DNA from 2 places in the Mycolicibacterium chengduense genome. Region 1 is predicted to be linked to the other one. Evidence: predicted binding sites of a transcription regulator. Region 1 holds the regulator's gene; the other holds the start of a gene.
What was found. The regulator LexA, encoded in region 1, represses DNA repair genes until DNA is damaged. The targets are predictions, from matches to a motif close to CGAACANNTGTTCG.
Positions count from the first base shown of each region.

Region 2: cofD (2-phospho-L-lactate transferase) is a predicted target of LexA. The motif match lies at 2,779-2,792, and genes of this name have one in related genera.

Region 1 covers NZ_JAWQNH010000006.1:204,470-209,255, reverse strand. Annotated here, with positions in the region: gene SBI67_RS22940 (LysM peptidoglycan-binding domain-containing protein) at 1-495, opposite strand, end outside; gene lexA (transcriptional repressor LexA) at 744-1,418, shown strand; gene SBI67_RS22930 (sunset domain-containing protein) at 1,426-3,540, opposite strand; gene SBI67_RS22925 (acyl-CoA dehydrogenase family protein) at 3,675-4,786, opposite strand, start outside.
Region 2 covers NZ_JAWQNH010000005.1:177,268-182,053, reverse strand. Annotated here, with positions in the region: gene SBI67_RS19415 (phosphomannomutase/phosphoglucomutase) at 1-1,116, opposite strand, end outside; gene SBI67_RS19410 (DUF3499 domain-containing protein) at 1,216-1,650, opposite strand; gene SBI67_RS19405 (metallopeptidase family protein) at 1,782-2,204, shown strand; gene SBI67_RS19400 (WhiB family transcriptional regulator) at 2,265-2,516, opposite strand; gene cofD (2-phospho-L-lactate transferase) at 2,998-4,005, shown strand; gene SBI67_RS19390 (coenzyme F420-0:L-glutamate ligase) at 4,002-4,786, shown strand, end outside.

The DNA of each region.
Region 1 (4,786 bases):
CGAACTCACCGGTGCGTCGGGCGCGACCCGCTGCGCCACGTGCTGCAGCGTCTCCCCCGCCTCGACCTGGACGACCGAGAGTCGGGTGGGCACCTGCACCGCGGTGTCGCCGACGCCGCCGCCCACCTGGGCCACCAGACCCAGCCAGACCGTGATCGCCGCGGCGATCAACGCCAGCACGACGGTGGTGACCGGGGTGATCGGACGCCGGCGGCGCGATGCCCGCGACATCAGCACACCGGTGCCCCGGTAACCGAACGCAGCCCCGGCCGGCCGGCGCACCTGCGGACGGCGACGGCGCACGACGACATCGCGCGGCAAAGGCCACACCTCGGCAGCAGCGGGCCGACGGAGCGCCACCCGGGCCCGCCCGAAGTCGCGGTCCTCGAATGGCGCCTCGAACTGAGCCTCGAAGCGCGAATCGCAGCGGGGATCGCAGCGGGGATCGAACGCATCATCGAATTCGGTGCCGAATCGGGTGTCCATGACGGTCATCGTGTCGCCTTTCCTGGGATTTCCTGCCGGTTGTTCGCTCTTGTGTTCGAAGATAGTCGATCACGTGTTCGATGGGTAGAACATGTGATCGAACTGTTGCAAACGATAAAGGCACCCACCGACAAGTCCCTCAGAACACATAGGCCACAGCAGCCTCATAGGTCCCACAGGCCCCAGGCCTGCCCTAGAGGCGACACGCCTCGAACACATGTTTGATTAATGCCGGTGGTGCGACTAGATTCGGCGCCATGAGCGAGCACACCGACACCCCTGAACCGCGGTCGGGACTCACCGAGCGGCAGCGCACGATCCTCGAGGTCATCCGCGCGTCGGTCACCAGTCGCGGGTATCCGCCCAGCATCCGCGAGATCGGGGACGCGGTCGGTCTGACCTCCACGTCATCGGTGGCCCACCAGCTGCGCACCCTGGAGCGCAAGGGCTATCTGCGCCGCGACCCCAACCGTCCGCGTGCGGTGGATGTCCGCGGCGCAGACGACGCGGTGACGCCGATCGTGGCCACCGATGTCGCCGGATCGGATGCGCTACCCGAGCCCACTTTCGTGCCGGTGCTGGGCCGGATCGCCGCGGGCGGGCCGATCCTGGCCGAGGAGGCCGTCGAGGATGTCTTCCCGCTACCGCGCGAACTGGTCGGCGAAGGCTCGCTGTTCTTGCTCAAGGTGGTCGGCGAGTCGATGGTCGACGCTGCCATCTGCGACGGGGACTGGGTCGTGGTGCGCCAGCAGAACGTCGCGGACAACGGCGATATCGTCGCCGCCATGATCGACGGTGAGGCCACCGTCAAGACCTTCAAACGGACCAGCGGTCAGGTCTGGCTGATGCCGCACAACCCGGCGTTCGACCCCATCCCCGGCAACGACGCGGTGGTGCTCGGCAAGGTCGTGACCGTCATCCGCAAGATCTGACGCGCGGTCACTCCGCGCGGACGAATCCGTTCGTCACCGCGAATTCCTCGCTGGCGAACCAGATCTCGGCCGGCGTCTGGTCGTACCCGGGCGTTCCCGGAGTCCAGTACAGGCCGGTGCCGGTATCGGCCTTGACCAGGTAGCCGTCGGGCGCGCGGAAGGGATCACTACCGGCCGGCCGCACCGCGGTGCGCGCCGGATCCGGTTCTTCGATCTCGATGGCCGCATGCCGCCCGCTCGGGAAGTCGGGTTCGTAGGTGGAGCGCGGAACGGGAGGCAGGCCGCCCGCCAGGCTCACCCCCGTCGTCGGCGGTTCGGTGTCGGCCTCGATCGACGGTTCTGCGGTGGGTTCGGCAGCGGGTACCGCGGTGGGTTCCTCTGCGGGGGCGTCTGCGGGTACGTCGTCCGGGGCATCGGACTCGATGCGCGTCGGCGCCGTGTCGACGAAGTCGGCGTCATCGACATCCTCGGGGTCGGCCGCCTCGGTCGCATCGTCGGCCGTGGGCGTCGACAACGCCCACGGGCTGTGCGGCGCGTACCCACCGGGTTCCTGACCGAAGCCGGCCGGGCCGCTCTCGTAGTCGTCGGGCTCGTGCGAGTCGTAGCCGTCATCGTCACGTCCGGCCTCGCCGCGCTCCCTGTCGAAACCGGTCTGGCCGTATCCGGCGCTGTCATAACCGGCGTGCTCGTAACCCTCGGGCTGGTACCCCTCGTGGTAGCCGGACTCGTACTCGTCGTAATGGTCGCCGGCGAAGTGCTCGTCGCGGGAACGCCGATTGCGCAGCACCGCCACCGCGATCAGGCCGATCAACGCCAGCAGCGGAATCAGGCCCAGCAGCCACCACCAGCTCCAGGCGTACCACTTCTTGCCGTCGCCACCGGTGGGCTCAGCGGCCGGCGCCTTCGGCGCATCCGCGCCCGGTACCTCGAGTCCGGCCAGTCGCGACTGCAGGCTCGCAGGTTCGGTGCTGAAATCGTGCGTCGTCCGATTCCAGGAGATACTGCCGCCGCTGAACTGTTGACTGACGACGTCACCATTCTCGGTTTGGTCGCCCTTGGGGGCGCCCAACTCACCGGTCGCCCCGCCGAGCTTCTGCCAGGCGGCATTCATCGCCCCGCGCACGATCACCGCGCCGAAGTCGGGCGTCCAGAAGATGACGGGCTGGTCGGCGGCGGCGAACGGCACGAACCGGCTGGCCGGCGCCAGTCCCCCGTCGGCCTCGCTGGCCGTCGGGAATCCCAGATCGCCGGTCGGGCCCCCGACACTCTCGTACTTGGCCAGTACCTGCCCGGTCACCACGTTGGCGCCGGTGGCCGGGCTGTAGAAGATCTTGCCGCCGGCGAAGTTCTGTCCCACACCGTCGGAGCCGATGGGGTACTGCCCGCCGTCCGGCGCGCCCAGCGGGCCGAGCGCACCCCCGGCCGCGCGGCGCGCGGCGGCGATCTCCGACGTGGCGTCCGAGGGCACCTCCAGCCCGGCAAGCTGGTCGGCCAGCTCGGGCGGGTTCGTGGTGAACTGCTTGGTCTTGCGGTTCCACGACACCTCACCACCGGTGAACTGCTGCGAGATCACGTCCCCGCGCGACGTCTCGTCCCCGGACGGCACCCCGAGCACCGCGGCCGAACCGCCGAGCTTGTCCCAGGCGGCGTTGATCGGACCGCGCACCACCCGCGCCCCGTTGTCCGGTGTCCAGAAGATGACGGGCTTGTCCGCCGCGCTGAAGGTGGTGTTGCGGCTGTCGGGTGCGCGACCCGGCCCCTCGTCGATGGTCGGGAAGCCCAGATCGCTGTCCGCCGGCCCACCCAGGGCCTGGTACTTGTCGAGGATCGCGCCCGTCATGATGTGGGCGCCGGTCTCCGGGGTGAAGAAGATCTTGCCGCCCGCGAAGTTCTGACCGAAGCCCGCGCCGACCGCGTAGACATCGCCGTCCTTGGCGCCGAGCGGACCGGTGTCACCACCGGACCCGTCCCACGCCGCGCTGATCGCCGCATCCGCGTCGCTCTCGGGTGTGGCAAAGGCCGGTGCCGCGTACAGCACCATGGCTGCCACCATCACCGGCCCCGCCAACCCCAGCAACGCCCGCCCGGCGGCGGTGCGCAGCCGGGTTCGCTGCCTGGTCATCGGTCCTCCCGAACTCGTGCAAACCCCACGAAAGTATCGCTTTCGTCAACTCTGCGACAGCGAGACGTCATCTCGTGGGATATCGAGACCTGTACCGGAAGCGTGTCGGGCGGCCGCGTTCCGCCGCGGGGGCGTCAGACGCCCAAGCCGCGGCCGATGATCTCTTTCATGATTTCGGTCGTTCCGCCGTAGATGGTCTGGATGCGGGAGTCCAGGAAGGCCCTGGCGATGGGGTATTCACGCATGTAGCCGTAACCGCCGTGCAACTGCAGGCACCGGTCGACCAGGCGCACCTGGGCCTCGGTGGAGTACCACTTGGCCATCGCGGCCTGGTCCACGGTCAGTTTGCGGTCCAGGTGCAACCGGATGAACTCGTCGACCATGATCCGCACGGCGGTGGCTTCGGTGGCCAGCTCGGCCAGCAGGAAGCGGCTGTTCTGGAAACTGCCGATCGGCTTGCCGAACGCCTTGCGCTCCTTGGTGTATTGCAGCGTGGCCTCCAGCGTCGCCTCCATCGCGGCGGCGGCCATCACGGCGATGCTGATCCGCTCCTGGGGCAGGTTCTGCATCAGGTACAGGAACCCCATCCCCTCCTCGCCGAGCAGATTCTCGGCAGGCACCGCCACGTCGGTGAACGACAGCTCGGCGGTGTCCTGCGCTTCCAGCCCGATCTTGTCCAGATGACGGCCCCGCTCGAAGCCGGCCATGCCACGTTCGACCACCAAGAGGCTGAAGCCCTGCGCCCCCTTGTCCGGGTCGGTGCAGGCGACCACGATCACCAGATCGGCGTGGATCCCGTTGGTGATGAAGGTCTTCGATCCGTTGAGGATGTAGTGGTCGCCCTGCTTGACCGCGCGGGTCTTGATGCCCTGGAGGTCGCTGCCGGTGCCGGGTTCGGTCATTGCGATCGCCGCGATCAATTCCCCGCTGCAGAAGCCGGGCAGCCAGCGCTTCTTCTGCTCGTCGTCGGCCAGCTCCAGCAGATACGGCGCGATGACGTCGTTCTGCAGCGTGAAACCGAGTCCGCTGTGCCGACCCGCGCTGGTCTCCTCGGTGACCACGACGTTGTAGCGGAAGTCCGGATTGCCGCCGCCGCCGTACTCCTCGGGCACTGCCATCCCGAGAAAGCCCTGCTTACCGGCCTCGCGCCAGACCTCCCGATCGACGATCTTGGCCTTCTCCCATTCCTCTTGGAACGGCGTGGCATGCCGCTCGAGGAACGCGCGGTAGGACTCGCGGAACAGGT
Region 2 (4,786 bases), on a different contig from region 1:
GCGGTGGTAGTCGGCCATCAGCTCCGACAGCGGTCGCTGCTGCTCCCCCAGGGCGGCCAGTACGTGCAGGGCCGCCAACATGCCGGAGTCGGCACCCCAGAAGTCGCGGAAATAGTAATGCGCGGAATGCTCACCGCCGAAGATGGCGCCGCTGTCGGCCATCAGCGCCTTGATATAGGAGTGGCCCACCCGGGAGCGCACCGCGGTGCCACCGCGCTCGACGATCAGTTCCGGCACGGCGCGCGAGGTGATCAGGTTGTAGATGATCGTGGCCCCGATCTCGCGTCCCAATTCCCGGCCGGCCACCAGCGCGGTGACCGCCGACGGCGAAACCGGGATGCCCTTCTCGTCGACGACGAAACAACGGTCGGCGTCCCCGTCGAAGGCCAATCCGATATCGGCCCCGGTGGCGATGACGTGCGCCTGCAGATCGACCAGATTGGCCGGATCCAGCGGGTTGGCTTCGTGGTTGGGGAAGGTGCCGTCGAGTTCGAAGTACAACGGCAGCACGGTGAGTCCGGGTATCGCCCCCAGTACCGCGGGCGTGGTGTGCCCACCCATCCCGTTGCCTGCGTCGACCGCCACCCGCAGCGGGCGCAGATCGGTCAGGTCGACCAGCGAACGCAGGAAGGCGCCGTAGTCGGCGAGCACGTCACGGTCCTGCACCCGACCGGGCGCACCGTCGTACGCCGGCACACCGTCGATGACCTCTTGGGCGATCGTCGCCAAACCGGTCTCGCGACCGACGGGCTTGGCCCCCGCCCGGCACAGCTTGATGCCGTTGTAGGCGGCCGGGTTGTGGCTGGCGGTGAACATCGCACCCGGGCAGTCCAGCAATCCCGAGGCGAAGTACAGCTGGTCGGTCGAGGCCAGGCCGATCCGCACCACGTCCAGCCCCTGCGCGGTGACGCCCTCGGCAAACGCCTCGGACAACGCGGGTGAGCTGCTGCGCATGTCGTGCCCGATGACCACCTGGGTCGCGGGCTCCTCGCGCACCAGCCGGGCGAAGGCGGCTCCGACATCGCGCACGAACGCCTCGTCGATCTGCTCTCCGACCAGGCCGCGTACGTCGTAGGCCTTGATCACAGCATTCACGGCGGCGGCGGGCCGAGGCATGGCTGTCCTCGCTCTCTGGATCGACCGGGGTGGGGAATGGTGACTTGGCAGCCAGCCTAGTGGCTCCGGTATTCCACCGCCGCAGGTCCCGCCGGTGCGCTATTCGGCGCCGGTCTCCGGCGGGTCGGGCAGCACCCGGAGGTGGCCGCGGCGGCGTCCGTTGGTCTCCGGGCGGCGGATCGGCGGCGCGATCAACGCGCCCCCGGGAACACCTGTCGACGGGTCGGAGAAGCCCGCGGTCACGCCGTTCACCATCGAGGGCAGGCCGTCGTGGCGTTCCCGCACGGCGTCGGCGAGCGCGACCAGATCGTCCTCATCGGGGTGCGCGGGCAACGGCCCGGCATGGCGCACCAACTCCCAGCCGCGCGGCGCGGTGATCCGTCCGGCGTGGACGACGCACAGATCCCACGAGTGCGGCTCGGACACGGTCGCCAGGGGTCCGACGACGGCTGTCGAGTCCGAATAGACGAAGGTCAGCGTCGCCACGGCGTAGTGCGGGCACCCGGGCCGGCAGCAGCGACGGGGAACATTCACGCTGCGAAGATTATCGTGCGGAAACGTCGCGGGCACCCGGACACGCGCAGTGCGACGAGCGCCGATCTCCAACCGTTACCATCTCATGCGTGGCGCAGCGCAACCATCGCGGATCACGCCGCGGCCGCGATATGCGCGGGCCGCTGCTGCCGCCGACCGTGCCGGGCTGGCGCAGCCGGGCCGAACGTTTCGACATGGCGGTGCTGGAAGCCTACGAACCGATCGAGCGGCGCTGGCATGACCGGGTGGCCACCCTCGACGTCGCGGTCGACGAGATCCCGCGGATCGCGCCCAAGGATCCCGACAGCGTGCAGTGGCCGCCGGAGGTGGTCGCCGACGGTCCGATCGCCCTGGCCCGGCTGATCCCGGCCGGCGTCGATGTCCGCGGGAACTCCACCCGGGCACGAATTGTGTTGTTCCGCAAGCCGATCGAACGCCGAGCCAAGGACACCGACGATCTGTCGGATCTCCTGCACGAGGTACTGGTGGCTCAGGTGGCCACCTATCTGGGCGTCGAACCGTCGGTCATCGACCCATCGATCGACGACGACTAGCCACCCATACAGACCCACCTACGCAGAACGGCTCAGCCGGGAGGCCGAGCCGTTCTTGCGTCAGATGATGCCGCGCTTGAGGCGGCGTCTCTCCCTCTCGGACAACCCACCCCAGATGCCGAATCGCTCATCGTTGGCCAGCGCGTACTCCAGGCAGCGATCACGAACCTCGCATCCCTGGCAGATGCGCTTGGCCTCGCGAGTGGAGCCGCCCTTTTCGGGGAAGAAGGCCTCAGGGTCGGTCTGCGCACACAGGGCGCGCTCCTGCCACTGATCGTCGTCTTCGTCGGCCGCCACCGCGTCGAAGTCCATCCGTTCCGGCACCAAACTCAATTGCGGGCGTCCGGTCACCTCGAACGGCACCGAACCGGTAGTGGTGTGCGGTTCGTTGTCCACTGAACCGAGCTGCCGGTCGTCGAACCGGAGCACGCGGTCGAAATTGACCTGCTCAAAAGACATGTTCCGCCTCCTCACCTGATTAATAGTCCCCATATTGGAGCCCTACGGAGCTCCACTCCCGCCATCACTATTGTGGTGTAAGGCCATCCCCGATACGCTCACTGTCGAACACCTTCGAACATGTGATCGAATCTTGGTCTGCGACACCGAAACCGGGGCTGCAACCGCGAAATGACACTGATGTGATTAGACACTTGTTAGCTGCCAGGGTCAAGCGGTGGAAGGCATTTTCATACCATCTCGTGACATAGATCCGGCGTGTCCCTGCACCGGCGTGTTCGCCACATCCGCCGCGATGTCGGCCACACCGGCGCGCTGGCCTAGGGTCTGAAGCGTGAAAGTCACCGTTTTGGTCGGCGGCGTGGGTGGCGCCCGGTTCCTGCTCGGCGTGCAGCATCTGTTGGGGCTGGGGCAGTTTGCCAGCCACGACAGCCCGGCTGCGGCCGAAGGTCAGACGCCCGAGCATGAACTGACCGCCGTGGTCAACGTCGGCGACGACGCCTGGATGTTCGGCGTACGTATTTGCCCGGACCTGGACACCTGCATGTACACCCTGGGCGGCGGAATCGATCCCGAACGCGGCTGGGGTCACCGCGACGAAACCTGGCACGCCAAGGAGGAACTCGCCGCCTACGGCGTGCAGCCGGACTGGTTCGGCCTCGGCGACCGCGATCTGGCCACCCATCTGGTGCGCACCCAGATGCTGCGCGCCGGCTATCCGCTGTCCCAGGTGACCGAGGCGCTGTGCGACCGGTGGCAGCCCGGCGCACGGCTGCTGCCCGTCACCGATGACCGCAGCGAAACGCATGTCGTGGTCACCGATCCCGACGGCGAACGCCGGGCGATCCACTTCCAGGAGTGGTGGGTGCGCTACCGCGCGCAGATCGCGACGCACAGCTTCGCCTTCGTGGGGTCCGACAAGGCCACCGCCGCACCGGGTGTGCTCGAGGCCATCGCCGGCGCCGATGTCGTGCTGCTGGCGCCGTCCAACCCGGTGGTGAGCATCGGGACCATCCTGGCCGTCCCCGGCATCCGGGGCGCACTGCGCTCCACCGCGGCCCCGGTGATCGGGTACTCCCCCATCGTGGCCGGAAAGCCGTTGCGCGGGATGGCCGACGAATGCCTGCGGGTGATCGGCGTCGAATCCTCGTCGCAGGGTGTCGGTGCGCACTTCGGCGCCCGCAGCGGCACCGGCATCCTGGACGGCTGGCTGATCGACCGGGGCGACACCGCCGACATCGAGGGCGTGCGGGTGCAGCAGGCGCCACTGTTGATGACCGATCCGGCCGCCACCGCCGAGATGGTGCGCGCCGGTATCCGGTTGGCAGGCTTGACACTGTGACATCGGCGCACACCGACCATGGCACCGACCACGGCAGCTCGGCGGGAATCGAGATCATTCCCGTCCACGGCCTCGGCGAGTTCCGGCCCGGCGACGACGTGGCGGCGGCCATCGCCGCCGCCGCCGACTGGCTGCGCGACGACGATGTCGTCGTGGTCACCAGCAAGGTGCTGTCCAAGGCCGAGGGGCGGATCGTCGCCGCACCGTCGGACCCCGAGCAACGGGACGCGCTGCGCCGCAAACTCATCGACGACGAGGCCGTCCGCGTGCTCGCTCGCAAGGGCCGCACGTTGATCACCGAGAACGCCTTCGGGCTGATCCAGGCCGCGGCCGGCGTGGACGGCTCCAACGTCGACGCCGCCGAACTGGCGCTGTTGCCGGTGGACCCGGACCGCAGCGCGGCCGCCGTGCGGGACGGCCTGGCCCAGCGGCTCGGGGTCCGGGTCGGCGTCGTGGTCACCGACACCATGGGCCGCGCCTGGCGCAACGGCCAGACCGATGTCGCCATCGGCGCGGCCGGTCTGCGAGTACTGCACGGATACGGCGGCTCGCACGACGGTTTCGGCAACGAACTGATCGTCACCGAGATCGCGGTCGCCGACGAACTGGCCGCCGCCGCGGATCTGGTGAAGGGCAAGCTCACCGGTGTCCCGGTGGCCGTGGTGCGCGGCCTGACCCTGTACGACGACGGCTCCGGCGGCCGCACCCTGGTGCGCAACGGCGAGGACGACCTGTTCTGGCTGGGTACCGCCGAGGCAATCGCGTTGGGCCGCAGCCAGGC